DNA from 2 places in the Variovorax sp. H27-G14 genome. Region 2 is predicted to be linked to the other one. Evidence: predicted binding sites of a transcription regulator. Region 2 holds the regulator's gene; the other holds the start of a gene.
What was found. Region 2 encodes NrdR, which represses ribonucleotide reductase genes. Its sites were predicted from a motif close to CACNANATNTNGTG; they were not measured.
Positions count from the first base shown of each region.

Region 1 (10,681 bases), on a different contig from region 2:
TGATCACCGACATGCGGCTGCCCGACGGACAGGGCATGGAGATCATCCACCGCATCCAGAGAGAGCAGCGCAGCGAGCGCTGCGTGGTGATGACGGCCTACGGCTCGGCCGAGAACGCGGTGGAGGCACTGAAGGCCGGCGCCTTCGACTATCTGACCAAGCCGGTCGACCTGAAGCAGTTCCGCGCCGTGGTGGCATCCGCGGTGCAGGCGCGCAACGCCATGCCGGCGGCGGTCAAGCCGGCGCAGGTGGCGTCTGTGGTCGGCAACGCCAACGAGGCTGAGTCCCTTGGTCTTGGTGCGGGAACAGGCACGACAACAGGGATCACCGCGCTCGATCGGCTCGTGGGCGAATCGGAGCCCATGCGCCTCGTCAAGTCGCGCATCGCCAAGGTCGCGCGCGGCATGGCGCCGGTGCTGGTGCGCGGCGAGTCCGGCACCGGCAAGGAACTGGTGGCGCGCGCGGTGCACGCCTGCAGCCAGCGCAGCGACGGCCCGTTCGTGGCGGTGAACTGCGGCGCGATTCCAGAGAACCTGCTGGAGGCCGAATTCTTCGGCGCAAAGAAGGGCTCGTACACCGGCTCGGCGCAAGACCGCGACGGCTACTTTCAGGCTGCGCGTGGCGGCACACTGTTTCTCGACGAAATAGGCGACCTGCCGCTGGCCATGCAATCGAAGCTGCTGCGCGCCATTCAGGAGCGCAGCGTGCGCTCGATCGGCTCGACGCAGGAAGAAGCGGTCGACGTGCGCATCGTCAGCGCCACCCACAAAGACTTGCACGCCGAAGTGCAGGCCGGGCGTTTTCGCCAGGACTTGTTCTACCGCCTCAACGTGATCGAGATCGCGGTGCCCGCGCTGCGCGAGCGCCGCGAAGACCTGCCCGCGCTGTGCGCCGCGCTGCTCGCGCGCATCGCCCAGGACGGCGGGCTGCCGGTGCCGCACCTGTCGCACGACCTGCTGCGCCGGCTGTCGCTGCATCCGCTGGACGGCAACGTGCGCGAACTCGAGAACCTGCTGCACCGCGCGGTGGCGCTGAACGACGGCGACGAACTGCACCTGGACCTGATGGGCGGCTTCACCGCCGCCGCCGAGGCCGCCGCGTCCGCGCCCGCGCCGCTGATGCCGGCCTTCGACATGCCGGCGCCGGGGCCTTCACTGTCGCCCGCGCCGCCAGCATTCGCCAAGGCGGCACCGCCGCCGCTGCCGTCCGACCTGCAGGCCTACCTCGACCAGCAGGAGCGCGAGATTCTGGTGCGCGCGCTGCACGAGAGCGGCTTCAACCGCACCGCGGCGGCCGCGCGCCTGGGCATGAGCCTGCGCCAGATTCGCTACCGCATCGCGCGGCTGGGCATCACCACACCCAACGGCGACGATGGCGCAAGCAGCCATGCCGACGACTGACGCCCCCTTCGAAGCGCCCGCCGACGACGGCCTCTGGCAAGCCGGCTGGTACCGCTTTGCAAAGGCGCTGCGCTCGCCCAACTTCGGCCCCCGCCCCGCCACCGCGCCCACCGACCTGGTGGTGCTGCATTCCATCAGCCTGCCGCCCGGCGTGTATGGCGGCGACGCCGTGCAGCAGCTCTTCACCAACCGCCTCGACTGGGACGCGCACCCCTACTTCGCATCGATCCGCGGGCTGGCGGTGTCCTCGCATTTCTACGTGCGGCGCAACGGCGAGCTCTGGCAGTTCGTGAGCTGCGACGACCGCGCCTGGCATGCCGGCGTGTCGTCTTGGCGCGGGCGCGGCAACTGCAACGACGACTCCATCGGCATCGAACTCGAAGGTCTCGAAGGCCAGCTGTTCGAGGAGCCGCAATACGAAACGCTTGCCAGCCTGTGCGCGGCGCTGGCGCAGCACTACCCGATTGCGTTCATCGCGGGCCACGAGCACATCGCGCCGGGCCGCAAACAGGACCCGGGCGCCGGCTTCGACTGGCGCCTGTTGCGCGAACAACTCGGCTGGAATCCACAGATGTTTCCGGCGCAGGTGGTGCAGCGCTAATTTTTTCAATCGCGTGACGTACCGCGATGCGATGCGCTTGGCGCGCATCCGCACCCGAATTGCAAACGTCACCGCCAGCAACCATGCGGGCTGCAAGCCCAAATCGGCCTGCAAGCCAAGCGCCATGCGGGTTGCGCCAACATAGGCCAGTGTTCACGCGGCATCTCTGGCCTCGGGCCTTGCCGAATGAAGTTTGTCCGGTGTGTGCTCCGGGGCAAAAACACTACCGGTAGTGGCTTGTGGGGTGTCCAGACCCTAGATATAGTGTCCTCCGTCCGGTCATCAGCACCGATGCGACACCCCGGCCCGGCCCAGCCCCGGCGTCGCCAACCAACAAGAATTGCCAACCGAGAGGAAGCGAATGCAAACAGCCCTGAACCCCCAATCGACTTCGCGCGCCATCCCGTCGTCGCCCGTGCAGCAGCAGCGAGACACCGCTGGATCGCCCGCCGGCCAGAACCTCGCGCACTACCAGATCATTCGCCGCAACGGCGCGGTCGTGCCCTTCGAGCCGAACAAGATCGCCATCGCGATGATGAAAGCCTTCCTGGCCGTACACGGCACCCAGGGCGCGGCCTCGGCCAGCGTGCGCGAAACGGTCGACGTGCTCACGCAAGGCGTGATCCGCGCCATGGTGCGTTCGCGTCCGGGCGGTGGCACCTTCCACATCGAAGACGTGCAGGACCAGGTCGAGCTCGGCCTGATGCGCGGCGGCCACCATGAAATTGCACGGGCCTACGTGCTGTACCGCGAACGCCGTACGCAGGAGCGTTCCAAGCAGGGCGAACACGAAATGCCCGCCGTGCAGACGCTGCATGTGCTGGACAACGGCGAGCGCGTGGAGCTCGACCTGAACGAGCTCAAGGGCCTGATCGAGTCGGCTTGCGAAAACCTGGGCGACAGCATCACCTCCGCGCCGATCGTCGCCGAGACCATGCGCAACCTGTACGACGGCGTGCCGCTCGACGAGGTCTACAAGGCGTCCATCCTCGCGGCCCGCACGCTGATCGAGAAAGACCCCGACTACACCTTTGCCACCGCGCGCCTGCTGCTGCACACGATCTTCAAGGAAATCGTCGGCCGCGAAGTGATGCCGGTTGACCGTGCCACCGCCTACGCCGACTACTTCCCGCAGTTCATCAAGAAGGGCGTGGAGAACGAGCTGCTCGACGAGAAGCTGCTGCAGTACGACCTGCCCCGCCTGGGCGCCGCCCTGAAGGCAGAGCGCGACAACCAGTTCGACTACCTGGGTCTGCAGACGCTGTACGACCGCTACTTTTTGCACGTGCGCAAGACCCGCATCGAGCTGCCGCAGGCGTTCTTCATGCGCGTGGCCATGGGCCTGTCGCTGAACGAAATCGACCGCGAAGCGCGCGCCATCGAGTTCTATGAAGTGCTGTCGTCGTTCGACTTCATGTCGAGCACGCCCACCCTGTTCAACGCCGGCACGCTGCGCTCGCAGCTGTCCAGCTGCTACCTGACCACCGTGCCCGACGACCTGGACGGCATCTACGAGTCGATCAAGGAAAACGCGCTGCTCTCCAAGTTCGCGGGCGGCCTGGGCAACGACTGGACCCGCGTGCGCGCACTCGGCAGCCACATCAAGGGCACCAACGGCGAATCGCAGGGCGTGGTGCCGTTCCTGAAGGTGGTGAACGACACGGCCGTGGCCGTGAACCAGGGCGGCAAGCGCAAGGGCGCGGTTTGCACGTACCTGGAAACCTGGCACCTCGACATCGAGGAGTTCCTGGAGCTGCGCAAGAACACCGGCGACGACCGCCGCCGCACGCACGACATGAACACCGCCAACTGGATCCCCGATCTGTTCATGCGCCGCGTGATGGAAAAGGGCACCTGGACGCTGTTCTCGCCCTCCAACGTGCCTGACCTGCACGACCTGTTCGGCGCCGACTTCGAAAAGGCCTACGTCGCCTACGAAGAGAAGGCCGCCCGCGGCGAGATCAAGCCCGCGCGCACCCTGCAGGCCACCGACATGTGGCGCAAGATGCTCACGATGCTGTTCGAGACCGGCCACCCCTGGATCACGTTCAAGGACGCCTGCAACGTGCGCTCGCCGCAGCAGCACGCCGGCGTGGTTCACTCGTCGAACCTGTGCACCGAGATCACGCTGAACACCAGCGACACCGAAACCGCCGTGTGCAACCTGGGTTCCGTGAACCTGCTGCAGCATCTGAAGGACGGCAAGGTCGACCAGGAAAAGCTCAAGCGCACGATTTCCACCGCGATGCGCATGCTCGACAACGTGATCGACATCAACTACTACGCCGTGAAGAAGGCGCGCGACTCCAACCTGCGTCACCGCCCGGTCGGCCTGGGCCTGATGGGCTTTCAGGACTCGCTGTACGAGCTGCGCATTCCGTACGCATCGCAAGAGGCCGTGCAGTTCGCCGACGAATCGATGGAAGCCATCTGCTACCACGCGTACTCGGCGTCGGCCGACCTGGCGCGCGAACGCGGCAAGTACTCGAGCTACAAGGGCTCGCTGTGGGACAAGGGCGTCCTGCCGATCGACACGCTCGACATGCTCGAAAAGGCACGCGGCGGCTACGTGGAGGTCGACCGTTCGTCCACGCTCGACTGGGACGCGCTGCGCTTGAAGATCAAGAACCAGGGCATGCGCAACTCCAACTGCGTGGCCATTGCTCCAACGGCAACCATCTCCAACATCATCGGCGTGGACGCCTCGATCGAACCTTGCTTCGGCAACCTGTCGGTCAAGTCGAACCTGTCGGGCGAATTCACGGTGATCAACCACTACCTGGTGCGCGACCTGAAGCGCCTGGGCCTGTGGGACGACGTGATGGTCATGGACCTGAAGCACTTCGACGGTTCGCTGCGTCCCATCGACCGCGTGCCGCAGGACATCAAGGCGCTCTACGCCACCGCGTTCGAAGTGGAAACCACGTGGCTGGTGGAAGCCGCCTCGCGTCGCCAGAAGTGGATCGACCAGGCGCAGTCGCTGAACATCTACATGGCCGGCGCATCGGGCAAGAAGCTCGACGACACGTACAAGCTCGCATGGCTGCGCGGCCTGAAGACCACCTACTACCTGCGCACGCAGAGCGCGACGCACGCCGAGAAGTCGACGGTGCAATCGGGCCGCCTGAACGCGGTGTCCTCGGGCAACGATGCACCTTCGGGCATGAGCGCACTCGACGTGGCGGCCGCTGCGGCGCAAGCGCAGATGAGTGCAATGCCTGCTACCGACATCGCGTTCTGCGGTGTGGACGATCCGACCTGCGAAGCCTGCCAGTGATGTGCAAATGAAGCGTTGCAGCGCATCCGAAAAATGCGCGCAACGCTTCAGCGAATCAGCGAGGTGCATGCGAAAGTCGCGCGACGTTCATTCAATGACGGCATTGACTGACATCGCGCGATGCATGCGAGCAACATAACAACCACATAAATGGCGTGCGATGTGAACGAGCACTTTGCAACTCACATCGTTACTCCGATAATTTGAGCATTGGATTTTTCTATGTTGACCTGGGACGAAGAAGTCAAGCCCTCCTTACCAAAGGACATGCAACAAGGATTGCAGCACCACAACGCATCGACCGTCGGCTCGCCCGCAGGTCGTTCGGTGGACGCTCCGACTTCGTCGATTGCACAACCCGCACTTCGCACGAACAGCGCGCTCAATGACGGCGCTGCCCCGCTGCGATCGGTTGCTGCCGCAGCAACGCCCGCTGCCGCCCAACGCGTCAAGGCTTCCGACAAGCGCATCATCAACGGCCAGACCGACGTCAACCAGCTGGTGCCGTTCAAGTACAAGTGGGCGTGGGAAAAATACCTCGCCACCTGCGCCAACCACTGGATGCCGCAAGAAGTGAACATGACGCGCGACATCGCGTTGTGGAAAGACCCGAACGGCCTGACCGAAGACGAGCGCCGCATCGTCAAGCGCAACCTCGGCTTCTTCGTGACCGCCGACTCGCTCGCCGCCAACAACATCGTGCTGGGCACCTACCGACACATCACGGCCCCCGAGTGCCGCCAGTTCCTGCTGCGCCAGGCCTTCGAGGAAGCGATCCACACGCACGCGTACCAGTACATCGTCGAGTCGCTCGGCCTGGACGAGAGCGAGATCTTCAACGCCTACAACGAAGTGCAGTCGATCCGCGAGAAGGACCAGTTCCTGCTCCCGTTCATCGACGCCATCAGCGACCCGCACTTCAAGACCGGCACGCACGAAACCGACCAGACGCTGCTCAAGTCGCTCATCGTGTTCGCCTGCCTGATGGAAGGCCTCTTCTTCTACGTCGGCTTCACGCAGATTCTTGCGCTGGGCCGCCAGAACAAGATGACCGGCGCCGCCGAGCAATACCAGTACATCCTGCGCGACGAGTCGATGCACTGCAATTTCGGCATCGACCTGATCAACCAGCTCAAGCTCGAGAACCCCGGCCTCTGGACGCCAGAGTTCAAGGCCGAGATCAAGGACCTTTTCATGAAGGCCGTCGAGCTCGAATACAAGTACGCCGAAGACACGATGCCGCGTGGCGTTCTCGGCATGAACGCCTCCATGTTCAAGGGCTACCTGCGCTACATCGCCAATCGGCGTGCACAGCAGATCGGCCTCGAAACGCTCTTCCCGAACGAGGAAAACCCGTTCCCCTGGATGAGCGAGATGATTGACCTGAAGAAAGAACGCAACTTTTTCGAGACCCGCGTGATCGAGTACCAATCGGGTGGCGCGCTGTCCTGGGACTGAATCTTTCGACACGAAATAATGATTTCAAGAATTGCCCTTGCCACCGACCGCGCCAAAGAGCGCGGCATGGACGAGGGCTCAGGTGTTCATGGTGCTGGAGCTCAGATTCCAACGCCATGAATCACTTCACGCTACCCAACGTGCGTGGAGTGCTTCAATAGGTTGATTTTTTCAACTTGATCAAGGAGAAATAGAAATGGCAACTGCAAAGAAAGCGCCGACCAAGAAGGTCGCTGCAAAGAAGGCTCCGGCAAAGAAGGTCGTGGCTGCTAAGAAGGCTCCGGCCAAGAAGGTAGCTGCAAAGAAGGCCGCTCCCGCCAAGAAGGTCGCTGCCAAGAAGGTAGCCGCCAAGAAGGCAGTGCCGGCAAAGAAGGTAGCCGCCAAGAAGGCAGCACCGGCCAAGAAGGCCGCTGCCAAGAAGGCTCCGGCGAAGAAGGTAGCCGCCAAGAAGGCAGCACCGGCCAAGAAGGCCGCTGCCAAGAAGGCTCCGGCGAAGAAGGCCGCCGCCAAGAAGGCGCCTGCGAAGAAGGCTGCTGCCAAGAAGGCGCCTGCGAAAAAGGCCGCGGCCAAGAAAGCCGCGAAAAAGCCCGCTGCCGCCAAGCCTGCCGCTGCTGCCAAGCCCGCTGCTGCTGCAAAGCCGGCTGCCGCTGCCAAGAAGCCTGCTGCAAAGAAGGCTCCCAAGGCAAAGGCCGCTGCACCTGCAAAGGCTGCCGCCGTAGCGCCCGCTCCCGCGGCGCAAACGACGCTGAACCCTCAGGCAGCCTGGCCGTTCCCCACGGCCAGCAAGCCCTGAGTTTTCTCAGCGGCCTTGAAGGCGCAAAAGCCCGACACCTCACGGTGTCGGGCTTTTTTCATGGGCGCTCGCTGGCCTGCACCAGGCAGATTCACCGGGCCAGTGAACCGCCCCGGTGCGACGACGATCAGAGCCCCAGGGCCTGGCGATCGATCTCGTAGTTCTGCGGACCGCGCTGCGCGATCTTGATGGCGCCGACCTTGTTGCCCAGCGCCGCGCACTGCGCGAGCGACCAGCCCTTTTCCAGACCGAACAACAGCGCACCGCGCCAGGCATCGCCGCAACCCGTAGGCTCGACCACCTCGGTCGCAACAACTCCGGGCACGTGTTCGCGTTCGCCGTCGACCCACACCTCGCAGCCCTCGGCCGCCAGCGTGACCACCAGGCCGCGCACGCGCTTGGAAATCTCGGCCAGGCTCCAGCCGGTGCGCTGCGAGAGCATCTTGCCCTCGTAGTCGTTCACCACCACCCAGCTGGCCAGGTCGACGAAGTGGCGCAGCGCCTCGCCGTCGAACATCGGCAGGCCCTGGCCCGGATCGAACACGAACGGAACGCCCGCGGCGGCAAACTGCTCCGCGTGCTGCAGCATGGCGTCGCGGCCGTCGGGCGCGATGATGCCCAGCTTGATGTCGTCGCGCGCAGCCACCTGGGTGATGTGCGCCTGCTGCATCGCGCCGGGGTGGAAGGCGGTGATCTGGTTGTTGTCGACGTCGCTCATGATCATCGCCTGCGCGGTGAAGGTGTCGTCGAGCTGGCGCACGAACTCGGTGTCGATGCCCAGCGTGCGCATGCGCTCCAGGTACGAGGCGCCGTCGCTGCCAAGGGTGGCCATCGGCAGCGCCGTGCCACCCAGGGCGTTGAGGCTGTACGCGATGTTGCCGGCGCAGCCGCCGAAGTCACGCCGCAGCGTGGGCACCAGGAACGACACATTGAGGATGTGCAACTGATCCGGAAGGATCTGGTCGGCGAACCGGCCCTCGAAAGTCATGATGGTGTCGAACGCGAGGGAACCGCAAATCACTGCTGCCATGGGTGAACCGTTGGTTGAAGGTGGATGAATGAGGAAACGAGAACGGGGCGCGTGCAGGCGCCCCGCTCAGGGATAGAAGGCTTCGACGCGGTAGCCCGCAATGGGCGGCAGCGCCGCGGCTTCCGAGGCCGACAAGGTCAGTGGCAGCGAGGCCGCACGGTCGGCGCGCCCCTGCAGCACAGTCGGCGCGCCGTAGTCGGCAGGCATCAGCACGCGGCGCACCACGGCACGCTCCTGCGTGTCGAGCAAGGAGAGTTCGACCGCCGGCATGGCGAGCGGCACCGTGGCACCGTTGCGCAAGGTGAAGCTCAAGCGGTAGTCGTTGCTCCCCCCCTTTTCGCGCGCGAAGGCCGCGCCCTCGATCACGATGTCGCCGATCTGGCGCAGGGCCGCAAGCTCGCAGCCGGTGTACTGGCACAACATGGCCAGCGCGGGGCGCAGATTGGGCTGCCGTGCGGCGATGCCGTTGCGCTCCTGGCGCAGCACCTGCACGGCGAGCAGCAGCACGGCCAACAGCACGAACAACGCCAGCACCAGGCGCACACCCTTGCGCTGCCAGAAGCTCGGCCGTGCATCGGCTGGCGCCTCTTCATTGGCGAACGGATGGCCCACCGGCGGCTCGAAGGCCGAGGAGAGCGAATAGTCGGGCTCGCTGGCCACCTGCACCACCGATGCACCAGCGGCCTTGGCTGCCGCGGCTTCATCGCGCGCCTTGGCGCCCGCGATCTTGGCCGACTTGGCGCGGGCGCGGCGCAGTGCCTTCTGCATCTGCACCTGGTCGTGGTCTTTGGCTTCCTGCTCTCGCTCCCCTTCCCCGTCGTCGCTCGCACGCTCGATCAATCCACGCGTCTTGATGCGCGAGGCCATCGGCAAGGGCGGCGCAGGCGGGCGCACCGAGGGCGGGGACGACGCCAGATTCAGATCGATGTTGGGGAACGGCGGCAGCGTGCTGGGCGGCGGGCGCCACGCGGGCTCGCTGACGTCGAGGTCGGACCAGGGCTCGTCCGCGGCGATGCCGTGGTCGGGCAGCTTGAGGGAGAAAGCAGGCTCCGCAGGCGCGGGCGCAGATGGCTTGGCAGCAGGAACCCCCAGTTGCGCCTGAAGCGGCAGCGGGCCGGTTTCTTCGTCGAAGAAGTCCGCGTCTTCCGACTGCGGCGCAAGCGGCGCAGCAGGTTCGGCCTGATCAAGCGAAGAAGATGAAGAAGGCGGCGGCAGTGCGATTTCGGGAGCTGTGGGTGCGGGTACCGTGGCCTCGCCCGAAGGCTCGACCAGCCCCGGCATGTAGCCCCCCTGCGTCGGCGATGGCGACGCGCCATCGGGTGCCTCTTGCAGGTCGAGCGTGGCATCGAACACATGGCTGCATCGACCGCAACGCACCCACCCGTCGGAGATGCGAAGCTGGTCGCGCACCACCTTGAAGGTAGTGGTGCAGGCTGGGCAGCGTGTGACGAGGCTCATGAACGGGCGATTGTAGGGTTGGACCCCTCGCCCTCCTCAGCCCTTGCGTGCAGCAGGCTCAGCAGCGCGCGGTCATGAGGATCCAGCCGTCCTCGGTGTCGCTGACTTCGAGCTTGGCATACGGCGCGTAGGCTTCCTTCAGCTCGTCGGCCTGGCGCGCGAGGATGCCGGCCAGCACCAGCGAGCCGCCGGCCTTCACATGGCTGCGCAGCAGCGGTGCAAGCACCTTGAGCGGCGTGGCAAGGATATTGGCCAGCACGGTGTCGTACTCGCCCTTGGCCGCCTCGGGCAGACCGGCCTTCAGTTGCACCGCATTGGCCTCGGCGTTGAGCACGGTCGAGGAGACCGCGGCTTCGTCGATGTCGACCGCGTCGATGTCGGTGGCGCCAAACTTGGCCGCGCCAATCGCGAGAATGCCGGAGCCGCAGCCGTAGTCGAGCACGCGCTGGTTGCCCAGCACGCCCTGCGTCGCAATCCAGCGCAGGCACATGCGCGTGGTGGGATGCGTGCCGGTGCCGAAAGCCAGGCCGGGGTCGAGCCGAATCACCTGCCGGGCCTGCGCGGGCGGCTCGTGCCAGGTGGGCACGATCCAGAACTCGGGCGTGATTTCGACCGGCGCGAACTGCGACTGCGTAAGGCGCACCCAGTCCTGCTCGGGCACCGA
Region 1 is NZ_JAYLVN010000001.1:1,021,415-1,032,095, forward strand. It holds gene VLK31_RS04735 (sigma-54-dependent transcriptional regulator) at 1-1,400, shown strand, start outside; gene ampD (1,6-anhydro-N-acetylmuramyl-L-alanine amidase AmpD) at 1,387-2,001, shown strand; gene VLK31_RS04745 (ribonucleoside-diphosphate reductase subunit alpha) at 2,363-5,278, shown strand; gene VLK31_RS04750 (ribonucleotide-diphosphate reductase subunit beta) at 5,501-6,736, shown strand; gene VLK31_RS04755 (histone H1-like DNA-binding protein) at 6,933-7,529, shown strand; gene VLK31_RS04760 (carbohydrate kinase family protein) at 7,657-8,559, opposite strand; gene VLK31_RS04765 (zinc-ribbon and DUF3426 domain-containing protein) at 8,626-10,017, opposite strand; gene prmA (50S ribosomal protein L11 methyltransferase) at 10,076-10,681, opposite strand, start outside.
Region 1: the regulator NrdR is predicted to act here: its motif matches at 2,255-2,268, upstream of VLK31_RS04745 (ribonucleoside-diphosphate reductase subunit alpha).

Region 2 (10,681 bases):
CAGCGGCGCCAGGTCGAGGTCGCGCATCTTGGCGGTGATGTCAAGCTCGATCGGCTTGACCAGCGGGTTCAGCTTGCCGGTGATTTCCAGCGCCGCGGTCTGCTGCGCCTTGCCGCGCAGTTCGAGGTCGGCCAGCGCGGGCCGCCCGCCCTCGCCCTTGGGCGGGTTCGACGAGAAGGAGCTGAGCTTGCCGGTCAGCTCGCTGAGGTCGGCCGAGTAGTTGGGCTTGACGAACAGGTCGGTGAAGTCGATCTTGCCGTTCACCAGGCTCATGGGGCCGAAGTTGATGACCGGCGCGGCGCCCGCGTCGGCCGCGGGCGTCGCTTGCGCGGTGACGCTGGCGGCGGCAGGCTTGCCGGGCTCGGCAGCCCCGCCGACCATGGCTTCGGCCGACACCGGCGCACCGCCCGACGGCTTGGCCGGCGCCGCGCGGCTCGTGGTGGTCGTGCCGCCCGGGCCCTTGCGCGTGCTGGCGTCTCCCGTGGCGGCAGCAGCGGCAGCGGCCTTGCCTTCCGCTTCGCCCTTCTTGGTGAGGTTCAACAGGTTGAGCCGGCCCGTGGGGTCGACGATCACGCGGGCGAAGAAGTCGGTCAGCGTGGTTTCGCGCACGTCGACGTTGGGCGGCGCATTGGGCGCAATGCTGACCTGCAGGCCGCGCAGGCTCAGCGTTTTCCAGCTCAGCAATTGGTTGGTGTCTCGGTCGAAGCCGGGGGACTGGGTGAGCGAGACGCTGTTGGCGCGAAAGTCGTCCAGCGCGGTGTCGCCGGCCAGCTTGATGCTCATGCCCGCTGGCAGGGTCGCATAGCGCACCGTGCCGCGGTAGCTGGCAAAGGCGCGGCGGATGTCGACGTTGAGCGCGTCGGCGTAGTAGGCCTTGAATGCATGCGCGGGGAACGAGGCCACCTCGAGCCGACCCTCGGCCGCGAGCGGCTTGAGGACGATGTTGCCCTTGTAGTCGAAGCGCCCCGGGTCGGAACGCCCGGAGCCGATGCGGCCCGACACCTCCAGCGGCGAGACGGCGTTGGTGTCTGGCGCCAGCTTCTGGGCGAGCAGCTTGAAGGCGGTGACTTCCACGGTCACCGGGGTGGCGCTGGCCTTGTCCGCATAGGAGAGTGCGCCGTTGTCGACCGCCAGGGTGCCGACGGTCAGTGCCCAGGGCTTGGTGTTGGCGCCGGGCTGCGGCACTTCGGCCGCCGCGGGCTTGGGCGCGGCGACCTTGGCGTCGGCCTCCTTCGTGCCACCGCCGGCGGGCGTCTTGAGCCAGCGCTCGAACATCCAGTGCTTTTCGCTGTCGCGCTCGATGCGCACCTTGGGGTTGGTGGCGGTGAACGAGCCCACGCTCAAGGTGTGCCTGGTCATGTCGGCTTCGGCATCGACCAGCTCGAAGCGACCGACGCTGGCCAGCGCCGTCTTGGCCTGGGTCAGCGCAAGACCGTCGGCGGAGAGGCGGCGGGCCTTGAACTTCAGGTTGGGCTGAGCCCAGGCAATGTCGATCTGCCCGCTGAGCTTGCCGTCCAGCGTGGGCTCCAGGCTCTGCGCGAGGTAGGGCGCGGCCAGCGACAGCGGCAGCGCCTCGACTTCGGTCTGCACATCGGCCACCTTGTCGGTGGCGCGACCCTTGAATTTGAGCGACGCACCGGCAATGGCGGTGCTGCCGTTGAACTCGGCCGGCTTCTCCATGGGCCATGTGACGCCCGTGACGTCGAAGCCGAGCTCGGTCACGTCGACGGCCGCGGTGGGTTTGACGGTTTCGTCGCGCCAGCCGATGCGCCCACCGCTCAGGGCGAGTTTGTCGACCTGCACTTTGAGCATCGGTTTTTCAGCTGCGGTGCCGGCGGTCGCGGCGGGCGCGCTGGCTGCCGCGGTGGGCAGCGGCGCCGCCTTTTCAGTTGCGCCGGTAGCGGGGTCGGTGGCCAGCAGGTTGAGCTGGCCTGACGCATCGCGCGCCACCGCCAGCTGCGGTTTGACCAGCGCGATTTCGCTCAGATGGAACACCGACTCCAGCGGACGCACATCGGCCAGCGCCAGCTTGAGCGACTCGAAGCCCAGCAGGTCGCGCCCGCGGGCATCGGCCACCTTGGTGGCGTGCGCCTCGAGCGTGCCGGTGATCTTCAGGTCGTTGGTGGCGCCGTGCTCGAAGGCGATCTTCAAGTCGGCGTCCAGGGTGCCCGCCTGCAGGCGCACCGGCAGACCGCCCGGCATGTAGCCCAGGTACGGCACCAGGTCGAGGCCCTTGAACTGCACCTGCGCGTCGGTCTTGCGGCTGTCGGCAAAAGGCGTGGTGAAGGCGGCCGAGTCGAACTTGCTGCCGTTGAGCACGAAGGCCAGCTTGGGCTCGGTGTTGATGTCGCGCTTGGAGTCGAGGTTGCTGAGGAAGGGCACCTTCAGCACGAAGTCGCGCAGCTCGTGCTTGCGCTTGACGGTCTGGTCGTCGAAGTCGACAGAGCCGCCGTTGATGGCGATGTTGTAGATGGCAAAGCGCGCGGGCTTGGCGTTGGGGTCGGGCGGCGGGCCGGCGGCCAGCTTGGCCAGGATGTCGTCGATGTCGTACTTGCCGTCTGCCAGGTGGGTCAGAAGCACGGTCGGCGCGTCGATGGTGACGGTGTCGATCACCGGTGCGAGGCGCACGATGGACTGCAGTTCGGCGTCGGCGTAGATGCGTGCGATGGAGAGCTGCGACTTGCTGCCGTCGGCGGTGGCGATGCGCAGGTCGTTCAGGGTGAACTCGAGCGTCCAGGGCTTGAAATCGATCTTGCCGACGGTGACTTGCCGGCCCAGCTTTTCGCTCGCGATCTTCTGGATCTGACTCTTGGCGATGGGCGGCACCGCCAGCCAGGCGATGGCCCAGAACCCCAGCAGAACCAGCACCGCGACGATCCCCCGTCGCACCCATTTGTTTTGTTTGATCGAAGCTGCATCCATCGCGGGAGTGTGCCGCAAAGAGGTGCGCGCCAGAAGCAACAAAGCCCGGCGGCTCGACTGAACGTGTCGCCACCGGGCACAGAAGAAAGAAAGCCCGGTGGCTCGACTGAACGTCTCGCCACCGGGCTTGATGGCGGGCCTAAGACCCAAGCCATCGATTCGCGCGGCAGGAAGTCAATGGTTCCCACCGTGCTGGCAGCAAGAGATTGCCACCGTGGATCCTCGGACGCTGAGCCCTCGACTTGCATCTCGGACTGCGGGACCTCGGAAAAACGCCTGAAATCTCAGGCCCGTTCAGATTAGGCGGCGCACCCTCGGATTGCAAACGCGTTTTACAAAGGGCTTTCCCGTAAGCCGAAACGCCTCGAATGGCAACACTTCTAAACACTCATGTGTATAAAGATTCAATTCATTATGCTTGACCGGGTATTTAGCCACGCTAGAATCCGCCCTGCTCCGGCCACCCAATGTGGCGGAGCCCCCTGAATCCGCTGCCGAATCCCAACCGGCTTGATCAGGCCACCGCGCTCCCAACCCCCTTCACTCCATGCGCGGAGCCTGATTCGTACCAATCCAAGCGCCGCTGCCTTCGACCTTCGCCTTTATCGGCGTTGCGTTTCGGGTGCCGCACAGAAAGGAAGAGCGATGAACAAGGCGTTCGATGCCACAGCCCGCGGGCTAAGGACCTTCGTGTCCGATGTGGTAGACGGCTTTTTTGAGATCACCCACAACGGGTTTGCACTGGTCGGTCTGGCCATCGTGTTCGCGGCCCTCGCCCTCGTGGCGCGGCCCGACCTGCGCAAGACCGGCGAGGAGCAACTGATGGGCTGGCTGCAATCGCGCAAGCCCGCGCCGGAAGTCACCGACCTGGAGCCGACCGCCATCGAGCGGACCACGGCCGCGAGCCCCAGCGACCTGCCCAAACAGCAGGCCGCCGTGGCTTACTGGCTCAGCAAGAAGTACAGCGTCGCGGCAGAGCCGCTGAGCGTGCTCGTGGCCGAGGCCTACAACATCGGCAAGCGCACCAAGCTCGACCCGACGCTGATTCTGGCCATCATGGCCGTCGAATCCAGCTTCAACCCGTTCGCCCAGAGTCATGTCGGCGCCCAGGGCCTGATGCAGGTCATGACCCGCGTGCACGGCGACAAGTACGAAAGCGCGGGCGGCACGCTCACCGCCTTCGATCCGGTGACCAACATGCGCGTGGGCGTGAAGGTGCTGCAGGAATGCATCGCCCGCGCCGGCTCGCTCGAAGGCGGCCTGCGCTACTACGTGGGCGCGGCCAACCTGGAAGACGACGGCGGCTATGCCGGCAAGGTGATGGCCGAGCATGAGCGCCTGCTGCAGGTGGCCAATGGCCGCGCACCGTCGGTGCAGCCGCCTCGCACGACCGTTCGCGCGCAGCCGATTCCAATCGTTGCGCCGGCACCGATCAAGGCCGAAGAAGGCACGGAGCCCGCCAAGGTCGCTTTGCTTTCCTCCGTTTCCTGAAGTGCACCTGGCCGGGTGTGAGCTACACTCGGCCCCGTACGCGACTGGCGATAGGCGCAGCACCCGCACAAGGTGCCCCGCGCTGACGTGGAATACCACTGGGAAGCGTACCGCCTGGGCACACCAGGCGTTCAGCCGTTCGCCTGGGCAGCCCTTGTTTGGTTGAAGAACAAGGACCTCGTCTTCAAAGGACTGCCATGTACCAACGCAATATTCTGGTCGAACAGACCGATCCCGAAATCTGGGCCGCCATTCAAGCCGAAAACGCGCGCCAGGAACATCACATCGAGCTGATCGCCAGCGAGAACTACGCCTCGCCCGCCGTCATGCAGGCCCAGGGCTCGCAGCTCACCAACAAGTACGCCGAAGGCTACCCGGGCAAGCGCTACTACGGCGGCTGCGAGCACGTCGACGTGGCCGAGCAACTGGCCATCGACCGCGTCAAGCAGCTCTTCGGTGCAGACGCAGCCAACGTGCAGCCGCATTGCGGCGCCTCGGCCAACGAAGCCGTGATGCTCGCCTTCCTGAAGCCCGGCGACACCATCATGGGCATGAGCCTGGCCGAAGGCGGCCACCTGACCCACGGCATGCCGCTGAACATGAGCGGCAAGTGGTTCAACGTGGTGAGCTACGGCCTGGACGCCAACGAAGCCATCGACTACGACGCCATGGAACGCAAGGCGCGTGAGCACATGCCCAAGCTGATCATCGCGGGCGCTTCGGCCTACTCGCTGCGCATCGATTTCGAGCGCTTTGCCAAGGTGGCCAAGGACGTCGGCGCGATCTTCATGGTCGACATCGCCCACTACGCCGGCCTTGTGGCCGCGGGCGTGTACCCCAACCCGGTGCCGCACGCCGACATCGTCACCTCGACCACCCACAAGAGCCTGCGCGGCCCGCGCGGCGGCATCATCCTGATGAAGTCGCAGCACGAAAAGGCGATCAACAGCGCAATCTTCCCCGGCCTGCAAGGCGGCCCGCTGATGCACGTGATTGCCGCCAAGGCCGTGGCGTTCAAGGAAGCCATGGCGCCCGAGTTCAAGGCCTACCAGCAACAGGTGGTCAAGAACGCCCAGATCGTGGCCAACACCCTCACCGAGCGCGGTCTGCGCATCGTGAGCGGGCGCACCGAAAGCCACGTGATGCTGGTCGACCTGCGCTCCAAGGGCATCACCGGCAAGGAAGCCGAAGCCGTGCTGGGCAGCGCCCACATGACGATCAACAAGAACGCGATCCCCAACGACCCGGAAAAGCCGATGGTCACCAGCGGCGTGCGCATCGGCACCCCCGCCATGACCACCCGCGGCTTCAAGGACGAAGAGGCCCGCGCCACCGCCAACCTGATCGCCGACGTGCTCGAGAACCCGCGTGACGCGGCAAACATCGACGCCGTGCGCGCCAAGGTGCACGCACTCACGAGCCGCTTCCCTGTCTACCGCTGATCGCCAGGAAGAAGACCTGACCGCATGAAATGCCCTTTTTGCGGTCATCTTGAAACGCAGGTCGTCGAGACCCGCGTTTCGGAAGATGCCGACTTCGTTCGCAGGCGCCGCCAGTGCGCCGCCTGCGACAAGCGCTTCACCACCTACGAGCGGCCCGACGTCAATTTTCCTGTGGTCGTGAAGAAGGACGGCAGCCGCGCCGACTTCGACTCGACCAAGGTGCGCGCCTCGATGATGCTGGCGCTGCGCAAGCGCCCGGTGAGCATCGAGCAGATCGACAACGCCCTGCTGCGCATCGAGCAGAAGCTGCTGGCCAGCGGGCTGCGCGAAATCGAGTCGACCAAGGTCGGCGAACTCGTGATGCGCGAACTGAAAAAGCTCGACAAGGTCGCCTATGTGCGCTTCGCCTCGGTGTACCGCAGCTTCGAGGACGTGGACGAGTTCAGGCAGTTGCTGCGCGACATCTGATCGCCGGCGGCGCGCGCTCAGGCGCCGTCTTCTTCCTTGCTGCCCTTTCCACACGCGCCCGAGCCGCAATCGCCGATCACATCCGGGTTGCACAGCTTTGGCCGCCCCGAGGGCGAGACGACGATGGAAGCCCGGCGCCCCGTGTCGGCCTTCAGTGTCAGGCAGCCCGCGCTGAAGCCGGACCTGACGGTCTGGCGCGAGAACCCGTTGCCGTCGTAGCGCAAGCCCTGCGCAAAGCCCCCGCCCAGCGTCGCATCCACATGCACACCCTGCGGCAATGCGTCGAAATGACGCAGCGTCACCAGTGCATCTTCAGGCCCGGCCTGCACCACCCAACCGCGCGACCAGTCGGTGCCCGGCAACGCACGCACGCTTACGCTCTGCGCGCGCTGAATGGCCTCCATGCGCGCAAAGCTCAACGCGGCGTTGAAGGCCTGGGCGGCAGTCGCGAGACGCTGGTTGAGCAGCATGTCGCGAAAGCTCGGCGCGCCGATGGCCGCCAGCACCGCCACGATGGCAATCACCACCATCAGCTCGATCAAAGTAAAGCCGCCCGCCGCCGTTTTGCGCCCCCTCATTGCCAGCACCAGCCGGGCTGCGTGCCATCGCACCCTTTGCCGCCCGTGCTGTCGACCCAGAGATTGCCCACTTGGGGATCGGAGAAGCCGGGCTTCAAGGTGGCGGTGAGCCGAATGCAGTGGTCGATGCGCCCCTTCCCCTCGCAATTGCCGCCCTGAAGGGCGTATTTACCGCCCGAGCCGCTGTCTCCCGAGTCCCCCTGGTAGCGCCGGTATCGCCCCGCCTGGGTGAAGTGGCGCTCCTGCTCCTGCATCTGCCGCATCAGCGCGGCCCGCCCTTCGCTGCGCCAGCCTTTTCGCACGACATCCATGTACGACGGATAGGAGATGGCCGCCAGGATCGCGGCGATGGCGAGCACGATCAGCAACTCGATCAGGGTGAAGCCGCGAAGCACCGTCGCCCTCATGGCTTCGTCCTGCGGTAGTCGACGAGCTGGCGCCAGTTCAGGCGACCACCAATTCGGGACGCCTTGCCGCCATCGGCCGGTGACGGCGTCGAGATGCCGCTGCCGCGGGTGCCGACATTGACGATGCCCACGCGCCTGCTTTCCGTCCGCCGCCCCAATGCATCGGCAGCGCCGACGGCGCTCTCACCCAACTGAACCAGCAGCGGCTCGCCCGGCATCCCGACGCTCGACGGCACGCAGGTGCCGCCCTGCGAGATGCCCGTCATGGCGTTCACCGCGCAGCTGCGTCCGCCGCCGTCAGTGGTGCATGCGCTGGCATTGGGAATCAGCGTGTTGAAAAACAGTTGTCCGTCGCTCAGCACCGGCTTGAAAACCACACGCTCGCCTTGATCGAGCCCGCCCGGCAGGTCGAAGTACCAGCCGCGCCGGGCGCTCGTCTTGGCGTTGAACGCGCCATGGACGAAGGCATCGCCAACAATGGGCGGGAAGGCCTTTTCGCTCGCAGGGCGGACGCGGCGCGGCTGAAGCTGCATGCGCGCCTCGCCTGCGGGAATGGCCGTGCCGTTGTCGTACACGCCGTAGACCGTTTGCACGCCGCGGGCAGCGCGGCCCAGGTCTTCGGGGCTCACGAATTTTCCGGTGCCGAAAAGCACGATCGCACCGCCGCCCGGCCCGATGCCGACCTCCGGCGCCGTGGTGATGGGCTGTCGCTTGGCATCGGCACCGCTGCCGACCATGGCGACCATCAAAGGCAGCCCGTCTGACGCCAGTGCCTTGCTCCACGGTGCATTGCCCGTGAAATCGAACCGCCACAGATTGCCCTGCGTATCGCCGGCATACAGCAGGCGCGTGGACCCGTCCAATGCGGCGTAGTCGCCCGGCGTGCTCAACGCATTGACGGTGCTGGCGTCGCTCGGAGCCGGCAAGACGAACTTGTAGTAGTTGCGGTTGAGCCGCCAGGCTTCGCCCGCGGGCTTGTCCAGCGACAGCAGGAACAACGCGGCGCGCTTGTCGGGGTTGGCGTTGTTGAAGCCCGAAGGAACCACCGCGAACCAGCCGTGGCTTGCCGGCTGGGTCTTGGTGGGCGCGGCCGTACGGAACTTCATGATCCGAGGCGGCTGCGTCACGCGGCCCATGTCGTCGTCGTACGCGCCGTTGAACTCCCACAACACCTTGTCGGCCGAGACGTCCGCAGGGTCTGTCACGTCGAGCGCAAAGACGCCCGTGGCCCCGGCGCCACTGCCCGAGACGAGCACGGTCTTCCATGCACCGCTCGCCATGCGCGCTTCCGCGACCGCAGGCGTGCCATCGACATAACTCTGGTGCACGTAGTCCGGCGAGCTGTAGGCAGCCAGCTTGGCGAACATGGTGCGCGGCACATAGGCGAACAGTTCGCGCCCGGTATGCGCTTCGAAGGCATGCAGCATGCCGCCGTTGGTGCCGACGTACACCGCATGCGTTCGAGCGCGATGTGCGGCCAGGAACTTGTCGTAGCCGGCCTCCTGAATCCCGAGACTGGGCGCACCCACAAAGACCGGTCTTGCGTTGGCCACATCCCCCATGACCGAGTCGCGCACGCGGAAGATGCCATGTGGCGCGGACAACTCCTTGCTGCGGTCGCCACGCAGGTACGCCAACCTCTCCGCGCCGAGGCGGTCGAAAGCAGCGGGTTGGGCATGGGGCGTCGCGTTGAACCAGCCACGCGATCCGTTGTCGAGCGCATCCCATTGAAAAGGAATGCCGATGGCGGCGGTCGAGAGCGTGAAGATGCGCCTGCTCGCGGGGTCACGAGCAACCACGGCCGGCTTGGCGTTGGCATTGCCCGTCAGCAACTCGCCGGCATCCCAGTCGGGCTTGGGGTCGCGGTTGGCTGCTCCGCTTGCCGCATCGAACCGCAGCGGGTACGACAGCAGCGTGCCCGACCAGCGCCGCCCTTCGGACTTGGTCACGTACAGGCTGGCACCCGCCTTCGCGACCGTGCCGGACGAAAGAGCACCGCCCGGTGTGCTGCCGCCGCTGGCCATCGCGTTCGCACGCGCGAAGATCCGGCCGACAGCGGCAACCATCTGCGCCGGCTCGCCGGCCAGCAGGTAGTTGGCGGGACTGGGCCGGTCGTCTGCATCCAGGCCTTCGGCCCATTCGGACCCGCTGCCGGACGCGCTGCTGGACGCGCGAAAAGGATTGCCGTCTTCGTTGCCGTCCACGAAGCCGCCGTACTTTGCGGCCAGATGAAACGCGCTGCCGCGCTGCCTTTGTCCGGCGGCAGTTCCGCCGCCCAGGCCCAGGTCGATGGCAAAGGTCTGGACACGCAGGTCCTCGTGGTCGGCTCGGATCTTCTGCGTGTTGGCCCAATAGGCGAGGCCCGCCATCCCGAAAGAGCCCTTGCCGGCGCCTGTTTCAGCGGTCGCGATGTTGGCGGAGGTCAGGCGTGTGCCGCCCTTGTAGTTGAGGGCCGGCGGACCGTCGTTGCCGGTGGTGACCAGGCCCGCCTTGCCCGAGGGGTGCGCGTACGAGAGCGCTTCGCGGTTCTCGAAAGCCCCGACCAGACTCGTCCAGTACGCCGTGTCGGGTTCGTAAGCCGCGTTGTTGAAGCCACGGTCGAAATCACCGGGAGAGTCCCCCTTCGACATGCCGGGCAGTGAGCGGTCGTAGTGGGTGTCGGCATCGCCGATCAGCAGGATGCCGCTGCGTTGGCAACTCGCTGCGATGGGGTCTGCCCTGCGCGCCCCAAGGCCTGGCGCCGCGCCGTCGAGGGCATTGGGCGTCGGCGCCTTGCCTTGCAAATAGCGCAGCGACTCGTAGTAGAGCTCGCCCGCTGGATCGAACAACCCGTAAGCGCCCGGCTTGCCACCGGCGCGCCCGAAGCGATTGATGGCGTGAATGACACCGCTTGCGTGAGTTGCGGCCAAGCCCATCGCCTCGGGCTTGAGCACGCCCGTGTGTGCATCCCACTCCGAGTCTGGGTTGTTCACCCGGTCGAAGTTCATGTCGGTCTTGGTGGGGCCCGTGTGCTTCATGGGTGCGACCAGAACGCCGCCGTAGCGTGCGGGGTCGTCGTTCGGCAAATAGCTGAAAACAGAAAACCGCATCTGCGCGGCGTAGCGCTGGATGGCGCCCTCGGGCTTGTGACCGCCGTTCGGGTATCTGGCGCAGAGCGAGCGACGCAATGCCGCCTCGGCCGGCGCGCAAACCTCCACGCGTGCCATGAAAGATGTGCCGACCGGCTCCGCGCAACTTCCGGCAGCCGTGGAGCCGACGACGATCCGATCGAGGCAGTTGCTGAAACTCAGCGTGCCTGTGGCTCGCAACGCGTCGCGCGCTCCCGTGACCAACGGCGTCAGGCTGTCGAGGTTGCCGGTGATCGTCTTGTCGG
Region 2 is NZ_JAYLVN010000002.1:241,462-252,142, reverse strand. It holds gene VLK31_RS06630 (DUF748 domain-containing protein) at 1-2,922, opposite strand, end outside; gene VLK31_RS06625 (transglycosylase SLT domain-containing protein) at 3,568-4,413, shown strand; ZMP/ZTP riboswitch at 4,444-4,569, shown strand; gene glyA (serine hydroxymethyltransferase) at 4,611-5,855, shown strand; gene nrdR (transcriptional regulator NrdR) at 5,880-6,323, shown strand; gene VLK31_RS06610 (GspH/FimT family pseudopilin) at 6,341-6,901, opposite strand; gene VLK31_RS06605 (type IV pilin protein) at 6,898-7,308, opposite strand; gene VLK31_RS06600 (pilus assembly protein) at 7,305-10,681, opposite strand, start outside.